DNA from 3 places in the Clostridium sp. JS66 genome. Region 2 is predicted to be linked to each of the others. Evidence: riboswitches for the same ligand, from Rfam matches in the RefSeq annotation. Region 2 holds a riboswitch; each other region holds the start of a gene.
The links. Region 2 has a riboswitch for S-adenosylmethionine ahead of Q6H37_RS08980 (L-2-amino-thiazoline-4-carboxylic acid hydrolase). Riboswitches for the same ligand answer to the same signal wherever they lie in the genome.
Positions count from the first base shown of each region.

Region 1: it holds a riboswitch for S-adenosylmethionine, as region 2 does, so the genes downstream of both, Q6H37_RS06035 (methionine ABC transporter ATP-binding protein) here and Q6H37_RS08980 (L-2-amino-thiazoline-4-carboxylic acid hydrolase) in region 2, are expected to answer to the same signal.
Region 3: it holds a riboswitch for S-adenosylmethionine, as region 2 does, so the genes downstream of both, metF (methylenetetrahydrofolate reductase [NAD(P)H]) here and Q6H37_RS08980 (L-2-amino-thiazoline-4-carboxylic acid hydrolase) in region 2, are expected to answer to the same signal.

Region 1 is NZ_CP131467.1:1,261,011-1,268,128, forward strand. Features, by position in the region: gene hpdB (4-hydroxyphenylacetate decarboxylase large subunit) at 1-1,295, shown strand, start outside; gene hpdC (4-hydroxyphenylacetate decarboxylase small subunit) at 1,331-1,591, shown strand; gene hpdA (4-hydroxyphenylacetate decarboxylase activase) at 1,601-2,539, shown strand; gene dapB (4-hydroxy-tetrahydrodipicolinate reductase) at 2,756-3,571, opposite strand; gene Q6H37_RS06030 (TrkA C-terminal domain-containing protein) at 4,072-4,704, shown strand; SAM riboswitch class I at 4,796-4,905, shown strand; gene Q6H37_RS06035 (methionine ABC transporter ATP-binding protein) at 5,064-6,032, shown strand; gene Q6H37_RS06040 (methionine ABC transporter permease) at 6,025-6,666, shown strand; gene Q6H37_RS06045 (MetQ/NlpA family ABC transporter substrate-binding protein) at 6,717-7,118, shown strand, end outside.
Region 2 is NZ_CP131467.1:1,906,994-1,914,111, forward strand. Features, by position in the region: gene Q6H37_RS08975 (glycoside-pentoside-hexuronide (GPH):cation symporter) at 1-1,164, shown strand, start outside; SAM riboswitch class I at 1,276-1,392, shown strand; gene Q6H37_RS08980 (L-2-amino-thiazoline-4-carboxylic acid hydrolase) at 1,747-2,226, shown strand; gene Q6H37_RS08985 (amino acid ABC transporter ATP-binding protein) at 2,263-2,997, shown strand; gene Q6H37_RS08990 (amino acid ABC transporter permease) at 3,010-3,723, shown strand; gene Q6H37_RS08995 (amino acid ABC transporter permease) at 3,744-4,451, shown strand; gene Q6H37_RS09000 (transporter substrate-binding domain-containing protein) at 4,480-5,289, shown strand; gene Q6H37_RS09005 (IS110 family transposase) at 5,842-7,118, shown strand, end outside.
Region 3 is NZ_CP131467.1:471,043-478,160, reverse strand. Features, by position in the region: gene pdxS (pyridoxal 5'-phosphate synthase lyase subunit PdxS) at 1-521, shown strand, start outside; gene pdxT (pyridoxal 5'-phosphate synthase glutaminase subunit PdxT) at 525-1,100, shown strand; gene Q6H37_RS02205 (hydrolase) at 1,163-1,882, opposite strand; gene Q6H37_RS02200 (homocysteine S-methyltransferase family protein) at 1,968-4,304, opposite strand; gene metF (methylenetetrahydrofolate reductase [NAD(P)H]) at 4,395-5,246, opposite strand; SAM riboswitch class I at 5,345-5,456, opposite strand; SAM riboswitch class I at 5,700-5,807, shown strand; gene Q6H37_RS02190 (O-acetylhomoserine aminocarboxypropyltransferase/cysteine synthase family protein) at 5,938-7,118, shown strand, end outside.

The DNA.
Region 1 (7,118 bases), 650 kb from region 2:
GATATCCTGCATGGATGAACAACCAGACAGGTATGAACTTTATGATGAGAAACTATGGAGCAGAGGGAATGGATCTTCATGATGCAAGAGCATGGTGTCTTGGAGGATGTCTAGAATCTGCCCCTGGATGCTTTTTGCCACTTGAATATAATGGAAAAGTAACAATGATCCCAGGAGGCGCATCACCTACATGTGGTACAGGTGTTCATTTTATTGGTATGCCTAAAGTACTTGAACTTGTTTTAACAAACGGTTTAGATAAAAGAACAGGAAAACAAGTATATCCACCTCATAATAAGAAGCTTGATTCTTATGAAACAATGGTAGATCAATGGAAAGAGTATATGGAACTTACTACAGATGTTGTAAATAGGTGTAACAATATTCAAATGGATATTTGGAGAAAATATAACATGCCAGCTGTTAATTCTTTATTAAAACCTGATTGCTTTACAAAGGGGAAACACATTGGCACTATGGGAGCGAGATATAACTCATGTATTAACTTTGAATCCTGCGGCACTATTACTTTAGTAAATTCATTGACTTCTATTAAGAAGAATGTCTTTGATGAAAATAAATTTACAATTGAAGAAATGACAGATGCAATGCTTAATAATTTTGGATTTAAGACTGCATATGAAACAGGGGTATTCTCACCTGACTTCAGAGAGAGTACAGATAAGAGCACTAAATATGAGAAAATCTTTGCAGCATGTGTAAATGCACCGAAATACGGTAATGCTGATAAGTATGCAGATGAAATTTTTAAAGCGTATCATTATTATATTTATGATATGACACATAAATTCCGTTCATACTATGGTAAACCTTTATATTTATGCCAGATTTCAGTATCAACACATGGTCCTCAAGGCTTTGTAACCTTGGCTACAGCTGATGGAAGACTTGCAGGAACAACTTATTCAGATGGTTCTGTATCTGCAGCAGCAGGAACAGATAAGAATGGTATATATGCTATATTTGAATCTGCAACAGTTTATGATCACTCAATGCATCAAAATGCACAGATGAATTTAAAATTGCATCCAACAGCAGTTAAAGGTATCAGTGGAACAAGAAAACTTCTTGATCTTGTACGTGCTTACATGAGAAAAGGTGGATTCCATGTTCAGTTTAATGTTGTTGATTCTAAAACATTGAGGGATGCTCAGCTTACACCAGAGAAATATAGAGAACTTATGGTTCGTGTAGCTGGATTTACTCAATACTGGTGTGAAATCGGTAAGCCTATTCAAGATGAAGTTATTTATAGAACTGAATATGATAAATAATAAGGTATACTAAAAAATGAATGGAGGTAATAGCAATGCGCCACTATGATTGTAAAAATTATATAAATTTAGATTGTGAAAAAGGTCTTTGTGCATTAACAAAAGGAATGGTTCCTATTGATGGTGAAGGAAGTGAGGCTTGCCCTAATTTTAAGGTGGCTGAAAAATGCGGAAACTGCAAAAGCTTTTGTAATCCAGATAAATATGGATTGGGAACATGCAAAGGCTTGGAAAAAGAAAACTGGGCATATGCTACTTGTGGTGCTTCTACATGTCCAGGATATAAAGCAGAATAGGGTAATGATATGAAGGAAAAAGGTTTAATATTTGATATACAAAGTTTTTCTGTACATGATGGGCCAGGTTGTAGAACCAGTGTATTTTTTACAGGGTGTCCACTTCAGTGTAAATGGTGTGCCAATCCAGAAAGTTGGATTAAGAAAAAACATATTATGGTTGCAGAAAATGTATGCAAATGGAAAAGTGGCTGCCGTGCATGTATAAATGTATGTTCGTATAGTTCAATTAAATTTAATGAGAATGGCAGGTTGGGAATCTCCTGGGATACTTGTGAAAAATGTGAAACTTTTGATTGTGTTAATATCTGTCCCAATAATGCTTTGAAGCAGTGTGTTAAGGAATATACAGTAGATGAACTTATGACAATTTTAAAACGTGATTTCAATAATTGGGGTCCTGATGGAGGAGTAACCTTTACAGGAGGAGATCCTCTAATGCATCATGAATTTTTGGTGGAAGTACTTAAAAAATGTTATGATAGCCAGATTCATAAAGCAATTGAAACCAGTGGATATGCAAAACAGGAAGTTTTTTTAGAAGTATTAAAGCACATTGATTTTGCATTTATTGATGTGAAAAATATGGATAGAGAAAAGCATAAGCAAGGAACTGGAGTTTATAATGATTTAATACTTTCAAATATTGAAGCACTTAAAAAGTCCAACTGGAATGGAAGACTTGTTTTAAGACAACCCACTATAGCAGGATATAATGACAGTGATGAAAATGCATACAAGCTAATTGAATATATGAATAAAAATTCTCTATATGAGATCAACATTTTGAAATTCCACAGATTAGGAGAAACAAAGTGGAATCAATTGGGGAAAGAATACGAATATAGTAAATATGGAGATGTGACAAATGAAAAAATGGAACATCTTCAGCAGTTATATTTAGATAATAATATAGCTTGCTATATAGGTGATAACACGCCCTTTTAATCTTATATTTTAATAGAGCTGGAGATGAGGTAAGTCTTTCTCCAGCTCAAATTATCTTAATACCTATATTGAAAATATTTTGTACCTAACAAACTTATCTAAAGTAAGATAAAATAAATTATATAAGGATATGTAAGTATTACCATGGTTTCCAGGCTTAGATTTGCCTAAAAACATGGTAAAAGGAATGAATTTGGTGAAAATTACAATTTTATATTAGTATGAAACTATATTTAAGGAATCAATATACTCACATAGTATTTTTTTTAGATCTAGTATATCTTTCATTTCATAGTATCCAGATTTTTTATATATATAATTTACTGCATTAATAGCTCCCAAGGAAAAAGCTTTTCTGGAAAAGGATTCATGGCTTATTTCTATTTGGTCGTATTCTCCAACTATAAGTAACTTATGTTTTCCTACTATGTTGCCAGCGCGTATAGCATCAATAGGAATAACCTTATTATTTACTCCTGCAGCTTGAAGTCCATGTTTAATCTCATTTGATAATTTTAATGCTGTACCTGAAGGTGAATCTTTTTTGTTTTTATGATGCATTTCTATAATTTGAAAATCATAACTGTTTAGTATAGTTGCTGCAATATTACTTAGTAACATCATTACATTTACACCTAGAGTAATATTAGGTGCATAAACTATACCGTTCTTAAATTTATAGGATATATGTTGAAGAGTATTGATGTTCTCTTCAGTAAAACCAGTAGTACCAATGACCATATTTATTTTCATTTTTGATAATGTAACAGCATTTTTCAAAGTTGCTGCAGGAGTTGAAAAATCTATGAACACGTCAGGCTTAGTTTTAAAAATTATGCTTTCTAGTTCATTAGAAGTACTTATTTTTATGTTTGTATTACTATTTTCAAGTAACTTTCCTAAGTCCATTCCTTTTTTTGTGCTTTTTGGACTGCAAACTGCAGCTACAATTTGCATATTATTTTGTCCTAAAATTCCATTTGCGATATGTTGTCCTGTTTTGCCTAAACCTATTAGACCTACTTTAATCATATTATTTCCTCCTTTTTCTTACCATGACATCAAAACTTTTAGATATGAAAATATTGAGTAAAAATCATTTCTAAGTATTGATTTACATATTTTTTAAAAGTAACAACTTTATTATATCATACAAGTTGTTACTTGTCATTAATAGTTAATTATCTCTATATTGTTTAAAATACTGAATATTTATGATTTTGTGTAAATTAATGCTAAAATAAAGTTTTTAATTATTATAGATTGAAAAAAACTAAAATGTGAAAAAAGCTTAAATTAGTAGTATAAAGCTTTTTTAAAAATTATTATTATGGTATTATATTTTATGGAATTACACTGATTATGTATATGTAAAAATGTTTTAATTTCAATTTAGTGGTGAATTTTTATCGTTTTAAATGAAATTGGATTATTAGTGTATCAAATTAGTGAATATTAATATTTTTTTAATAGAATATTATTGGGAGGAGGATTTACTTTAAGATATAATATATTTTAAAGTATAATTTAAAATGTCATCGGAATACATAAAAAAACCAGTTTATCAAAAAATAGCAATTGATATAGCGAACAGAATATTATCTGGTGATTTTTCTGTAGGAGACAAACTTCATGGAAGATCATCTCTTTCAAGTTATTACAATGTTTCGCCTGAAACTATTAGAAGAGCAATTATTCTTTTAAATGACATGGATATAGTGGAAGTAATAAGAGGTAGTGGAATTATTATTAAATCAGTGGATAATTGTGTAAAGTTTATAGATAAATTTAAAGATATAGATTCTATAAATTTATCTAGGAAAGAAATATTAGATTTAATAAATCAAAAAAAATTGTTAGAGGAAAAAATTGAAGGAAAAATTGATGAACTTATAGATTATTCTAATAGATTTATTAATACTAATCCCTTCATGCCTTTTGAGTTTAAAATATATAAAGGACTTAGTATTATAGGAAACACTATATCCGAAAGTAAGTTTTGGCAAAATACAGGTGCTACTATAGTAGGAATAAGAAGAAAAAGCAATTTAATACTTTCACCAGGACCTAATGCTGCATTCCAAGAAGGAGATACTTTGTTGGTAATAGGTGAAGAAGATGTTTATGGAAAAATTAAGAAATTTATTTATGAAGATAATAAATAATTGAGAATAATACAATAAAATTTAAAAATAGAAGTTGACAATCTATATTTGTGTTGTTATAATTTAAAACATAAATTGAATATAAATTTCGCACTTATCAAGAGTGGTGGAGGGACTGGCCCGATGAAACCCAGCAACCAGTATCATTTTTTTAATGGTATATTGGTGCTAACTCCTGCGGCGTAAGCTGAGAGATGAGAGGTTAAATTAAGAGTAATAGCTCGAGGTTTTTCCTCGGGCTTTAATTTTTGTCTTAAGAAGGTTATACAAGACATATAGTTTTTGTAACTACTATGATTTAACTAATCACAGTTATAACGAATTAAAGTAATAAATTTCTAGAAGAAAGGAAAGGGCCAATGATTAAATTAGTAGATGTAAATAAAAGTTTTTCTGGCAACCAAGTGCTTAAAGATATAAATTTACATGTAAAAAAAGGCGACATTGTAGGTATTGTAGGACATAGTGGAGCTGGAAAGTCTACACTTTTAAGGTGTTTGAATGCTTTGGAAACTTATGATAGTGGAAGCGTAACTATTATGGGGAATGAATTAAAAGAATTAAGTGAAAAAGAAGTAAAGACTATGAGAAAAAGGTTGGGTATGATATTTCAGAATTTTAACCTGCTAAATAGAAAAAATGTATTTGATAATATAGCACTTCCCTTAGAAGTATGGAATTTTGATAAAGCTTATATAGAAAAAAAAGTAACCAATTTAGTTAAGTTAGTAGGACTTGAAGATAAAATTCATAGTATGCCTAAAGATTTAAGTGGTGGACAAAAACAAAGGGTTGGTATAGCAAGAGCATTAGCTTTAGATCCAGAAATATTATTATGTGATGAAGCTACATCAGCATTAGATCCGAATACTACAAAATCCATATTAGAACTTATAAAGAAAATAAATGAAGAATTAAATATTACAGTGGTTTTAGTTACACATCAAATGGAAGTAGTTAAAGAAATATGTAATAGGGTTGCACTTATGGAAAAGGGAGAAATAAAAGGTGAAGGTACTGTAGAAGAGTTGTTCTTAAAACCAGATAAGGATTTACAGAAGCTATTAGGTGAAAATGAAGTACTTCCTGAAAGTGGAGTGAATATAAAAATATTTTTTCCCAAAGAGTACAGTCAGCAGTGTATTATAACTTCAATAGCTAGAGAACTTGATATAGATTTTTCTATAGTATGGGGAAAGCTTGAAAAGTTCAGAGACAATGTTTTGGGATCACTTGTTATAAATACAAATGAACAATACAAAGAAAATATATGCAAATTCTTGGATTCAAAGTCTATAATTTGGGAGGTGATTGAAAATGATGATTAATGAAATATTACTTCCAGCATTATTGGAAACAGTACAAATGGTTTTAATATCTACTTTTTTAGCAGTGGCTATAGGATTTATACCAGCAATTATACTTGTATTAACAGATGAAAGTGGATTGAAACCTAATAAAGTTGTGTATAAGACATTGGATTTTATAATAAATACTTTACGTTCCTTCCCATTTTTAATATTGATGATTTCTATATTTCCACTGACAAAATTAATAGTTGGGACAAGTATAGGAACAAATGCAGCTATAGTTCCTTTGACAATAGCAGCAGCACCGTTTGCAGCTAGAGTAATAGAATCTTCTATGAAGGAAGTAGACAATGGTGTAATAGAAGCAGCGAAATCCTTTGGATCAAGCAACTGGCAAATAATATATAAAGTAATACTAAAGGAAGCATTTCCTTCTATAATATTAGGAATAACTTTAACAGTTATTAGTGTAGTTGGTTATTCTGCTATGGCAGGAGCTATTGGCGGAGGGGGCCTCGGAAATGTAGCTATTAACTATGGATACTATAGATTTAAAACAGATATAATGATTTACACTGTTGTAATCTTAATAGTACTTGTTCAGGTTTTTCAAAGTTTAGGTACATTTATTTATAGAAAATTAAGTAAATAACATTATTTTAAATAACAAAATAAAAATATAATTAAGCGGGGGTAATAAAAATGAAAAAGAAAAAAATAATATCTTTAATACTATCATCACTTGTTGTTTTATCATTAGCAGGCTGTGGTGCTAAAAGTGGAGATGCTTCAAGCAGCACAAGCAAGGATAAAAAAGTAATAAAAGTAGGTGCTACACCAGTACCACATGCGGAAATATTAAAACAAGTAAAACCAATACTACAAAAAGAAGGTTATGATCTTCAAATTGTTGAATTTACAGACTATGTAACACCAAATACTTCTTTAAATGAAGGACAGTTAGATGCAAATTTTTATCAACACGTACCTTACTTAGAACAGTTTAATAAAGAAAAACATACTGAGTTATCTTATACTGTAAAAGTTCATCTTGAACCAATGGGAGTATATTCAAATAAGGTTAAAAAGATAGCTGATATAAAA
Region 2 (7,118 bases):
AATATGAAATGGGGTAAATATCGTTCATGGCTATTAATAGGACCTCCTTTTGCAGTACTATTTTATATTTTAGAATTTTCTAAGATAGGTTCTTCAACAATGAACGCAATTATAATTTCAATGGGATTTATAGTGAGCCATTTAATTTGGAATATTTTTTACGCAGCACATGTAGCAATGAACTCTTCTATGACAGAAGTAAGAGAAGAAAGAATTGCTATGGCATCAAACAGAGGTATGTTTAACTCATTAGGTACTATTTGTTTTTCTTTAGTAAGTATGCCTTTAATATTGATGATAGGTAAAGCTATTGGTAATCCTGCAGGTGGATATACTTTTACTGTTATACTTGGAGGCATTATTATGATTGCTTGCTACTATATATTGTTTTTTATGACTAAAGACTATGGAAATGCTGGAGAGTCCACTCAAACAGGTAAGGTAGAAGAAAAAATGTCTGTAGGTGAGATGTTAAAACAAATAGTAGTAAATCCACCTCTTATAGGATTGTTATTAGGTGAACTTGGAAGATATTTAGGAAGGTTTGTTATTTTTGGAATGGCATTTTATTATTTTAAATATGTTGTAAATAATTTGGCAGTAGTCACTATATTTTTTACAGGGCTAAGTATAGTATGTCTTTTTGGTGCTGTTATTACAAATCCACTAGCTAAAAAAATTGGAGAAAGAAATACTTATATTTTGTCTCTTGCAATATTTATAGTTGGATTGCTCATTGTATGGGCTTTGCCAATGAATTATATGTCATTTATAGTATTGATGTTTGTAGCATATCTAGGATATGGAATTCCTGATGCATTAGGTGTTGCTATGTATTCATCTACGGTTGAATATGGAGAATGGAAAACTGGAAAGAATGCAAGAGGGTTTATTATGTCATTGATAAGTTTTCCAATTAAAATTGCAATATTTTTAAGAAGTATTATTATAACTTCTGTCCTTGTAGGTGCAGGATATGTTGCAAATATGAAGCCTACAGCACAATTAATAAGTGGTATAAAAAACGGAATGGCATTAATTCCAGCAATTATAATGATAGTAGGATTGATTTTTATTGTATTACTTTATAAAATTACACCTAATAATCTTGAAAAGATGCAAAAAGAAATTGCAGTAAGAAAATCAGAAGATGTAAATTTTTAATTTTGTTTACAAAAAAAATTAATTATGTGTTGACATGATGAAATTTAATGTATATAATCGTAATAAGTCAAGCAATAAATAATGGTTATTAGAAAATTTAATATATTACGTATCTTATCAAGAGCGGTGGAGGGACTGGCCCTATGAAACCCGACAACCAGCATTTATTTTTTAATGTACTGGTGTTAATTCCTGCAGAGTAATTATGCGTACTCTGGAAGATAAGAAAAATGGCAAATTTATAAGTCAAGGTTTGTAATAAGCTATCTTTTTTATCTAAAAAAGATAGCTTTTTTTTATAAAAAAATGGTATATATGAATATTATGACTTGTTTCAAATTAGTGTATTAATTGTGAAATGTAAAGTTTAACGCGCGTTTTTATGAGCATTCATCAAAAAAGTACATCTAAAATTAATAAATTTTTAATTTTACTATTGTTAAATTAAAAAATCTGTAATATAATATGATAAATCAAGAACATAAATCTACATATACCATACAAAGCTTTGTTTGAATATTCATGCTATACAAAATGTAAAATTGTTTGTAAAAAAATTAAATTGATTTGGAGGAATAAAAAATGAGTGAAAAAAAGTATACAGAAGAAGAATTAACAAAGGCAATAAGAGGAGCAATTGGTGATAGAGCAACTTGGTTTTATTTATTACTTAAAGCTGTAAAAGAAGAAGGAATCGATGCAGATAAAATAGCAAAGAAGGCAATAACAGAATATGGAAAAATGAAAAGCAAGAATTTTAAGGATGTAAATGGAGCTAAAGATTTTGCAACTCAACTTGTAGGAGGAGTTACTAAATGTGCTTTTGGAGCTGAAATAGCTGCAGCAGGAGATAAAAAATCAGAACTAAAATTTAGTCATTGTGCATTAGTAGAAGCTTGGAAACAGCTTGGATGCTCTAAGGATGAAATAGTTGAATTGTGTCGTATGGCTAATTATGGAGATTTTGGTATAGCTAGTAGTTTTGATGGTATAGAATTAGATTTTCCTAAAATGTTATCAAAAGGTGACGAATGCTGTCATGTTATAGTAACAAAAAAGTAATTGAAGATTAAATAATAAAATTTAGGAAGTGGTTACATGATTGAAATTAAAGGAATTCATAAATCATTTGGTAAAAATGAAATTCTCAAAGGGGCAAGTATAAAAGTAAATAAGGGAGAGGTTGTTGTAATACTGGGACCAAGTGGTTCTGGAAAAACCACATTATTACGATGTATAAATTTTTTAGAAAAAGCTGATGAAGGTGAGTTAGCAGTTGGTGATACTAAGATAAATTTTAAGGCTGCCACTAAAAGTGACATTTCAAAAGTAAGAAAACAAACAGCTATGGTCTTTCAATCATATAATCTCTTCCATAACAAAACTGTAATTGAAAATGTAATGGAAGGCTTGATTATTCCTAGAAAGGTTCCTAAGAAGGAAGCTGAAGAAATAAGTGAAAAATTGTTGGATAAAGTAGGACTAGCTGATAAATATAATTTTTATCCTTCTCAGCTTTCAGGTGGACAACAGCAGCGTGTTGGTATTGCAAGAGCACTTGCAATTAATCCTGAAGTAATACTTTTCGATGAGCCAACTTCAGCACTTGATCCAGAGCTTGTTGGTGAAGTGCTATCAGTTATGAAGCAGGTAGCAGAAGAAGGCATGACTATGATTGTTGTTACTCATGAAATGTCTTTTGCTTATAATATTGCTGATAGGGTTATATTTATGGAAGGTGGAGTAGTTGTGGAAGAAGGCACTCCAGAGGAAGTATTTAATAACCCTAAGGAGCAAAGAACTAAACAGTTTTTACAAAAAATAGAGCATTAGGGAGGTAAAAAGATGAATAAGATATTTGATCCTAGTTATATATTCAGTTCAATACCTTCCATTATGAAAGCTTTACCATTAACCCTTATTATTATGATAGCATCCCTAATCTTTGGATTATTATTGGGTTTAATTTTAACAGTAATGAAACTGCAAAAAAATATTCTACTTAAATCCATAGCTAATGGGTATACGGCATTTATAAGAGGAACACCAGCCTTACTTCAATTATTCTTAGTATTTTATGGGTTGCCACAATTATTGTCCTTTGTTGGAATTGATATTAATGATTGGAGTAAAAGTATTTTTGCAATAATAACATTTGCCTTAAATAGTGGAGCTTTTATATCAGAAATTATGCGATCTGCATATTTATCAGTGGATGCAGGGCAAAGTGAAGCTGCTCTTAGTATAGGAATGAATAACATTCAATGTTTAAGAAGAATTATAATTCCACAAGCCTTTAAAATTTGCTTGCCTAATTTAGGAAATATAATAATAAGTCTTTTAAAAGAAACTTCTTATGTTTTCACAATAGGAGTTGTAGATATATTAGGAAAAGCAAAATTAATAGGTTCTGATGGTTATGGAGTAAGACAATTAGAAGCGTTCCTTGCAGTAGCATTAATTTATTGGATTATTTCTATAGTAATTGAACAATTTATTTCGTTATATGAACATATGAACAATAAATCAATTAAAAAACTAGCAAATAGCAATTGTTAATAGCGGAAAGGATGATTAATATGAATTTTGATATTCAATTTGCCATAAATACATTTCCTAAAATATTAAAAGCTGTTCCTATGACGCTATCCATATCTATAGTTTCCATTGCAATTGGTTTAGTTATAGGTTTAATTATTGCTATTTGCAGAACTAATAACATTCCTATTTTAAAACCTATATGTGCAGTTTTTGTGTCATTTATAAGAGGAACACCTATAATAGTACAGCTTTATGTAGTATTTTATGGATTTCCAGAATTACTAACTTATCTGCATCAAAGCTTAGGGTGGAAGGTGTCACCAAGTGGTATATCGCATATATCCATAGCATTAATAGCATTTACATTAAATGCAGCTGCATACCTTTCAGAAAATATAAGATCTGCTTTAAGTTCAGTAAATAAAGGACAACTTGAAGCTGCTTATTCTATAGGTATGACAAGCTTTGAAGCTTATAGAAGAATTATTTTACCACAAGCTTTAGTTGCAGCATTGCCTAATTTTAGTAATGTATTTATACAAATTACTAAAGATACATCTCTAGCATTTTCTGTAATGGTAGTTGAAATCATGGCTGTTTCATCTGTTGAAGCATCTTCGGGATATAAGTATTTGGAAGCTTATTTAGATGCAGCAATTATATATTTCATTGTGTGCTATATATTTGCAAAATTATTTACGGTTTTAGAAAATAGATTAAAAGTTTATAAGAAAATTAGTGTTTAAAATTATTATAATTATGGAGGTAATTTACATGAAAAAAATATTTGTTTCAATAGCTTTAATAACTACATTAGCGGTAGGAGCAGCAGGGTGTTCAAAACAATCTAGCAATTCTTCAAGCAGTAACAGTAATGCTAAGGTTGTAAAAATTGCTGTAGTAAATGATGCTAAACCTTTTACTTATATAGATGCAAATGGAGAAGCTTCTGGATATGATGCTGAAGTTCTTAAAGAAGTAAGCAAAAAACTTACTAAATATAAATTTGAATTTAATGGTATGAGCCAAAGTGCACTTCTTCTAGGTGTAGAATCAGGTAAATACGATTTGGGTACATGTCATTTTTATAAGAGTCCAGAACGTGAACAGAAATATCTTTTCCCTGATGAACCTTTTGGATTAAGTGATTTGAAGATTGTAACTAAAAAGGATCGTAATGATATTAATACAATGGATGATTTAGTAGGAAAGAAGTTAGAACCAATTCCAGCTAATGATGCTCGTTATACTGTAATTAAAGAGTATAATGAGAAACATCCAGACAAACAAGTAAATTTACAATCTATTGAAGCATTAAACACTGCTGATTCATTCAAATTGATAGCTTCAGGACAATATGATGCTGCAGTATATCCTTCAGCTGCTTTCCCTGCAGTTCAAAAAAGTTTAAATTTGGATGTAAAGCTAACAGGAACAGTTACTAAAGTACCAACTTATTTTGTATTAAATAAAAAAGATACTGAGTTAAAAAATGATATAGATAAAGTTCTTAAAGAGTTAAAGGCAGATGGAACATTATCCAAGTTATCAACAAAATGGTTTGGGGAAGATCTTTATAAATAGAATCAAATTTAAATGGATTGTAATATAAAAATTATGCAGCATAAGTGCATGTAAGCGAAGTAACTTTCAACTGTATTCCGGCTGATATATGCTGTGAAGGAAAACTCACTTCATTAAGAAGTTCTAATGCTTGAGATATTGAAAAATCCCTACCTCCTTGTATAATGTAGCCATAACATTCAATAGAAAACTATCTATACCATTTGTGAATATTACAACTTAGTTTTTTCTTATTATTCGTAATTCTTTTACCCGACAGGGTGTATGTTTCTACTCTAACTTAGTTTTCTATTTTCCCTTAAGGGGAAACCAAATTAGTAAATATTGATGTATAATATCTCCTGAATAGAAGATAGATGGACACCTCCTGGGAAATGACTCTATCGAGTCATTATTACCCGTGACTGAGCATGTCATTCCATCAGTGAGAATTCTGTGTTTAGCTGGTTAGGTTTCCCTTTGGGAATTACCTGTGTCACAAACAAGGTTACAAAATTACTGATAGAAATGGAATATCTATTCTATCTCTTACAAACAAAGGAGATAATGTATATGAGTAAATTTTTTTATAGACCAACAGTTGGAATTGATGTATCCGCAGATTTTTCAGTAGCTGCTATACTAGCACCTAACGGTGAAATTTATAGAAAACCTTTTAAGATTATGCATAATAGAAATGGTTTTGATTACCTAGTAGATCAAATAAAAAAAGTGGAAGAAGAGTTTAGCATGAAAACAGCCATTTTCATGGAATCTACTGGTGTATACCATCTTACTCTTTTCCACTTTCTTAAAGATACATTTGAAGTATGTATCCTTAATCCACTCATTACTAATTGTAACAAAAATGTGGATATAAGAAAAGTAAAAAATGATAAAAAAGATGCATTAACCATTGCTAATATAGGTAAATTTCAAGATGTCAAATATTCTTCTAGTTTTGATATTGAAATCTACACTTTAAAATCTCTTTGTAGAGATTACTATAAATTTACTGATAGTAAATCTACATTTACAAAAAAACTTTCTACGGATTTAAGAGTCATTTTTCCTGGTTACAGGTCTGTTTTTTCAAATATTACAGGAAAAACATCAATAGCCATTTTAAAAAAGTATTCTAGTGCTGAAGCAGTTTTAAATGCTGATAGAGATGAAGTTATTAATCTCATTTCAAGCAATTCTAGAAAAGGGTTAGTACATAGTGAAAAGATATATAAAAAGTTATATGCTGCTGCTGAGGAAGCTGTTTACATTGGTCTTAAATCACCAAGTCTATTTGTAAAAGTAATTAATACTATTGCAATAATAGAATCATTGGAAATCCAAATTGGAAACCTATTAACTGAAATTCATATATTAATGTGTAGCAATAGAATTTCTGATGAATTTAAGAAAAATGTACAATTACTTTACTCAATACCTGGTGTTGGAGATTTTACATCCATTGCAATAATGAGCGAAATTGGTAATATTAAAGGTTTTGTTAAACCTAAGCATTTAGTTGCATATTTTGGCTTAGATCCTTCAGTTAAACAATCTGGTAAGTTTAATAGTAACAAAAATGTTATGTCTAAACGAGGTACCCGAATAGGACGAAGAGCCTTATATGTTGTCGCGTTATCATCCGTACGTAAAAGTAGAAACGGTGAACCAATAAATAAAGTTTTACTTAATTTTTATACTGAAAATATGAAAGGTAAAAGTAAAAAAGTAGGCTTAGTGGCAATAATGCATAAGCTAATTAACTACATATTCTCTGTTCTTAAAAATCAAAAAGAGTATGAATTACGTGACCCTAAAATACATACAAAAATGTATCTTAATAAGCT
Region 3 (7,118 bases), 1.4 Mb from region 2:
ATTTTAAAGTTCCTTTTGTTTGTGGAGCTAGAAATCTTGGTGAAGCTTTAAGACGAATAGGCGAAGGGGCTTCAATGATTAGAACTAAAGGTGAAGCTGGTACTGGAAATGTTGTAGAGGCTGTACGTCATATGAGATGCATGATGGAAGAAATAAGTAAGGTAAAAAATTCTTCTGAACAGGAACTTATGACACTTGCTAAAGAATTAGGAGCACCTTATGACCTTATTAAATATGTTTGGAAAGAAGGTAAACTTCCTGTAGTTAATTTTGCAGCTGGTGGAATTGCAACTCCAGCAGATGCTGCTCTTATGATGCAGCTTGGTTCTGAAGGCGTATTTGTAGGTTCAGGTATATTCAAATCTTCAAATCCAGAAAAAAGAGCTAAGGCTATTGTACTTGCAACCACATACTATAATGATCCTAAAATACTTGCAGAAGTTTCTACTGACTTAGGAGAACCAATTAAAGGTCTTGACTTAAGAGATTTAGATAACAGATATGCTGAAAGGGGCTGGTAAAACATGAATGTTGGAGTTTTATCTCTTCAAGGTGGAGTTATCGAACATATAAATCATTTAAAATCTCTTGGCTGTAATGCAGTAGAAGTGAAGAAAATATCAGATTTGGAAAACATTCATGGTATTATTCTTCCTGGAGGAGAAAGCACCGTTATTGGCAAGCTATTAAAAGAAACCAATTTACTTGATCCATTAAAAGAAAAAATATTACGAGGTTTTCCAGTTTGGGGCACCTGCGCTGGGATGATACTTCTTGCCAAAGAAATTGAAAATGATGAAAATACTTATCTTTCTGTTATGGATATAAAGGTTAAGAGAAATGCATATGGAAGCCAAATTGATAGCTTTGAAACTGAAAAAGTAATTGAACAAGTTTCTCCAAATCCACTTCCTCTGATTTTTATAAGAGCTCCTTATATTTCTAGTTACAGTAATGATGTAAAAACTATCTGTGAAATTGATGGAAATATGGTGGCTGCTAGGCAAAATAATATACTAGCTACATCATTTCATCCTGAGCTTAGTAAAAATCTTGAATTTCACAAATATTTTTTATCAATGTGTAATAAAAGTATATAAAAAAATTAAAGAATAAATCCTTAAATTAATAGGATTTATTCTTTAATTGTAGTTTATTATAATTAGTCTTGTTTTTTATCAAGTTCCATTGCCATATTTCTATATTTTTCCATTGTTACTGCAAATAATTCTGAAGTAGTTGGTGGTGTATACGAAATAGCATTAGCACCAGCCTCAATAGTCTCGTTTATACTCTCTTCATTTCTTCCACCAGTAGCTATTATAGGTAACTCAGCATATTTTTCTCTTATCTTTCTAACGACTTCAGCACTTTTCTTGCCTGCTGCCACATTAATTATAGTAGTCCCTGCCTCTATTCTTTTTTGTATATCATCATGTTCCGAAACTACTGTAACTATAATAGGTATGTCTACAGTATCTCTCATTGCTTTAATAACATCATTTGATGTAGGACTGTTCACTACTACTCCCATAGCCCCTTTAAATTCAGCGTCTAAAGCAAGGTTAACTACTCTTTTACCCATAGTAAGCCCTCCGCCAACACCACAAAATACTGGTACATCTGAAGCTGCAACTAGTACCTTTGTTATTACTGGTTGTGGTGTAAAAGGGTATACTGCCATTATAGCATCCGCATTAGTATTTTTTATAACCGCAATATCTGTAGTAAATAAAAATGACTTTAACCTTTTTCCAAATACCTTTATACCACTAGCTTTTCTTATCACTTCTGGAATATTTATCATGTGACTTCTAAGTGTTCCTTTTATTTCCGGTACATACTTGCCATTTTTCCCAGTTATATTGTTTATGTCACTCATAACTTACTCTTTCCTCCTCTTATATTAGATTCATCATTATTTATATATTTTATACTATATATTAAAAATATTCTACATGATGAATTTAATTACGGAAAATTTCTTCTGCAATTCTTACAGATTCTCTAGCATCTTTAGCATAAAAATCTGCTCCTATCATTTCTGCATATTGTTCATTAAGAACAGCTCCGCCTACAAAAACCTTGCATTGTAAATTATTTTCTCTTAAAGCTTCTATAGTCTTTTTCATATTAACAACTGTAGTAGTCATGAGTGCACTCAACCCTACAAGCTTAACATTATGTTCCTTTACTGTATTAACTACTTTTTCAATAGCCACATCTTTTCCTAAATCTATTACTTCAAATCCATAGTTCTCCAAAAGAACTTTTACAATGTTTTTACCTATATCATGTATGTCGCCTTTTACAGTTGCTAAAATAATTTTTCCTTTAGATATACTTTCTTCACCTTGTTCAACAATTTTCTTTTTTATAACTTCAAAAGATTTTTTTACAGTTTCAGCTGATTGTATAAGCTGTGGTAAAAATATTTCTTTTTCTTCATACTGTTCTCCTACATAATCCAATGCTGGAATAATATAAGAATTAACAACTTCTAAAGGTTCTTTTGTTTTTAATAAAACTTCTGTACTGCTAATAGCATCTTTTTCTATTCCATCTACAATAATTTGTTTCAAATCTTTTATTGAACTTATATTTTCAATATTTGTTACTGCTTCTTCTTTTTTGCCTACTAACTTTGTTCCATACTTTTCTACATAATTTTTACCTTCTCTATCAATATTGGATAGAACTTCAAAAGAATAAATAACTTCTTTCATTCCTTCGTCTCCAGTATTCATTATTGGTAAATCTAATCCTGCATAAAGTGCCATAGACAAAAATGTTCTATTTAATATTTCTCTTCTTGGAAGTCCAAAAGATACATTACTTACTCCTAGTACAGTTTTAACCTTTAATTTTTCTTTAACTAATTTTATAGCTTTTATTGTTTCCAATACTTCTTTTTGCTGTGCTGAAGCTGTTAAAGCAAGACAATCTATTATTATATTTTTCTTATGTATACCATACTCTTTTGCAGTATTTACTATTTTTTCTGCTATCTTAAATCTGCCTTCTGCTGTATCTGGAATACCACTTTCATCTATAGTTAAACCTATTACACATCCTCCATACTTTTTAACCACAGGAAAAACCTTTTTCATTATTTCCCTTTTTCCATTTACAGAATTTATAATAGGTTTTCCATTATAAACTCTAGCTCCAGCTTCTAGTACTTCTTCATTAGGGCTATCAATAGTTGTTGGTAATTGTACTACCTTTTGTACTGACTTTATAGCCTTAATCATCATTTCTTTTTCATCAATTTCTGGAAGTCCTACATTTAGTTCTATTATATGGGCTCCTTCTTCCTTTTGCTTTACAGCTTGAGTTTGAATATAATTAACACTTTTTTCTTTCAATTCTTCCTTATATTTTGATTTTCCTGTAGGATTAATTCTCTCACCTATTATTGTAACTTTTTCACCTAAAAACACAGTTTCTGTAGAAGAACATACTACACTAAAATTCTTTTCTTCTATTTTTAATGGCTTACTATCTTTTAATCCTTCACATAGTTTCTTTATAAATTCTGGATTAGTACCACAACAACCACCTAAAACTCTTACACCCTTTTCAGCCATGATTTTTGCATATTTCACAAATTCATCTGGTGTTATATCATATACTGTATTTTTTCCATCATATCTTGGAAGCCCCGCATTAGGTTGAACCATAACAGGTATTGATGCATATTTTAGTATTTCTCCTACTATAGGCATAAGCTCCTTAGGTCCTAGTGAACAATTTACTCCAAGAACATCTACTCCTAAACCTTCTAATACGAATACCATCGTTTTAGGATCAGTTCCCATTAGTGTTCTTCCATTATCCTGAAAAGTCATAGTACAAAATACTGGCAAGTCACTATTTTCCTTTGCAGCAAGAACTGCAGCCTTAGTCTCATATAAATCAGACATAGTTTCTATTAAAATTAAATCTGCACCTGCTTTTTCACCAATAACAACCTGCTTTTTAAATAAATTATATGCTGACTCAAAACTTAAAGGTCCCGTAGGTTCCATCATTTGTCCAATAGAACTTACATCAAGAGCAACAAGCTTATCTTGGGCCGCTTCCTTTGCAATTTTTACTCCTGCAGTAATTACTTCTTCTATAGAATACTTAGAAGAACTGTACTTTAATTCATTTGCTCCAAAAGTATTTGCAATTATTATATCAGCACCTGAATCAATATATTGTTTATGAATATTTCTTATAATATCAGGATTTGTTATATTTAAAGTTTCAGGCAAATCACCTACTTTAAGTCCTGATTTTTGAAGCATAGTTCCCATTGCTCCATCAAATATAATAAATTTATTCTTAAATCTTTGAGCCAAATCATTTATTTTCAAAATTACATTCTCCTTTCGTTAGTTCTAATACTATTTAAAAGATACATTGTCTAGTATACTTTTAACAATATCAGGTTTGTTCATAGTATAAAGATGGACCCCTTCTACCTTGTTTTGCAATAATTCTTCTATTTGGTAGCTAGCATATTCTATTCCTGCTTTTTTAAGATCCTCTTCATTATTTTCATACTTATTCATAAAATTTTTAACTTTATCTGGAATGATAAACCCAGATAATTTTTGTATTTTTTCAATTAATATTTTATTTATAGCAGGCATGATTCCAACAGTTACTGGAACTCTTATATTATATTTATACATCTTTTCTTTAAACTTAAAGAAATTATTATTGTCAAAAAATAACTGAGTGATTAAAAAGTCTGCACCTGCATCAACCTTTTCTTTTAAATATCTTACACTCATGTCCAAATCTTTACACTCATTATGTCCTTCTGGATAAGCTGCTGCTCCTATACACAAGTTAGTATCAATTTTTAATTTATTTATTAAATCTTTCCCATATCTATATAAATGTTCTTTACCTATAGTAAATTTTTCTGGTATATCACCTCTTAGGGCTAATATATTTTCTATTTTGTTTACTTTTAAATTTTCAACTACTTCCTCTATTTCTTCTTTTGTAGATGTTATACATGTTAAATGAGCAAGCGCTTCTATTGAATACTTATTTTTTATTATCGAAGCTATTTCTACAGTTCTATCTTTACTACTTCCACCTGCTCCATAAGTTACACTTATAAAACCCGGATCAAAATTTTTTAACTCCTCAATAATATTAAATAAAGTTTCATTGCTTTTAGGTGGAAATATTTCAAAGGATAAAGTGGTTTCTTTTTCTAAAAATGTATCTCTTATAAACATATAGTTTTCTCCTTTATCAGTAGTAAATTATTCATATAAATTTGAAAAGCTGCTTTTCATAGAAAAGCAGCTTTAAAATTGCTAATTTTAAACTTCTTTTCTTATCTACCAGAATAAAAACTTATTCTGCAGGAATTGACACCGATACATTTAATTAATGCCGGTTGTCGGGTTTCACAGGGCCAGTCCCTCCACCACTCTGGATAAGATTTTACATTCAATTATACTTATTATTAATAGTATATCTGTTTATTTACATTGTCAATAGTTTTTCTATTATAAAGAAATGAATAAAAAAAATTTTCACTAAATTAAATTTTTTTATCTATTAAATATCAAGTTATTTCAGTGCATATAACAAATTTTTAAAATATAAATTTTATTTTTTTAGTTTTTTTGGTATTGACAATTAAAACTAATATCTGTTATCATTTATTCAATCGAATACGGAACTTCTTATCTAGAGAGGCTGAGGGACTGGCCCTATGACGCCCAGCAACCTGAATAACATTTTTGTTCAAAGGTGCTAATTCCAGCAGGTTAAATCCTGAAAGATGAGAAGCTAGGGGAATAATCTTCTTGTAGCTTTTCTGCAAGAAGATTTTTTATTTTAAAAATTTCCTAGGCAATTATCAAATTAGAAGTTTCGTCCATGTATTAAAGGTTTAATAATATTTAGGAGGAATCTAAAATGAGTGAAAGAAAATTATCATTTGAAACATTACAAGTACATGCAGGACAGGAACCAGATCCAACAACAGGATCAAGAGCTGTTCCAATTTACCAAACTTCATCTTACGTATTTAAAAATGCTGATCATGCTGCTAACCTATTTCAATTAAAAGAACCTGGAAATGTTTATACAAGAATAATGAATCCAACTACAGATGTATTTGAAAAGAGAATAGCAGAATTAGAAGGTGGAGTTGCAGGACTCGCAACAGCATCAGGACTCGCAGCTATTACCTATGCTATCCTCAATGTTGCAAGTGCAGGTGATGAAATAGTTGCAGCAAGTACACTATATGGCGGAACATATGAATTATTTGGAGTAACCTTAAAAAAGCTTGGTATAAAAGTTGTATTTGTAAATCCAGATGATCCTGAAAACTTCAGAAAAGCTATTACAGATAAAACAAAGGCACTTTATGGTGAAACTATAGGAAATCCAAGAATCAATGTATTAGACATAGAAGCTGTAGCAAATATTGCACATGAAAATAAAATACCATTAATCATAGATAATACTTTTGGTACTCCATATCTTGTTAAACCAATAGAATTTGGAGCAGATGTAGTTGTTCACTCTGCAACTAAGTTTATTGGAGGACATGGAACTACAATTGGTGGAGTAATAGTTGATGGTGGTAAATTTGATTGGAGAACTAGTGGAAAGTTCCCTGATTTTACAACACCAGATAAAAGCTACAATGGATTAGTATACGCAGATTTAGGCGCACCAGCATTTGCTTTAAAAGCTAGAGTTCAACTTTTGAGAAATACTGGAGCAACTCTTAGTCCTCAAAGTGCATTTTTATTCCTTCAAGGCTTAGAATCACTATCCTTGAGAGTAGAAAGACATGTATCAAACACAAGAAAAATTGTTGAATTTTTAAGTAAGCATCCAAAGGTTTCTTGGGTAAACTATCCTGAACTAGAAGGTAATCCATATAATGAATTATCTAAAAAATACTTACCAAAAGGTGCTGGTTCAATATTCACATTTGGAATTAAAGGTGGTTTAGAAGCAGGAAAAAGATTTATAAATAGTGTTGAATTATTCTCATTACTTGCAAATGTAGCTGATGCGAAGTCACTCGTAATTCATCCTTCAAGTACAACCCATGCAGAACTTAATGAAGAAGAACAAAA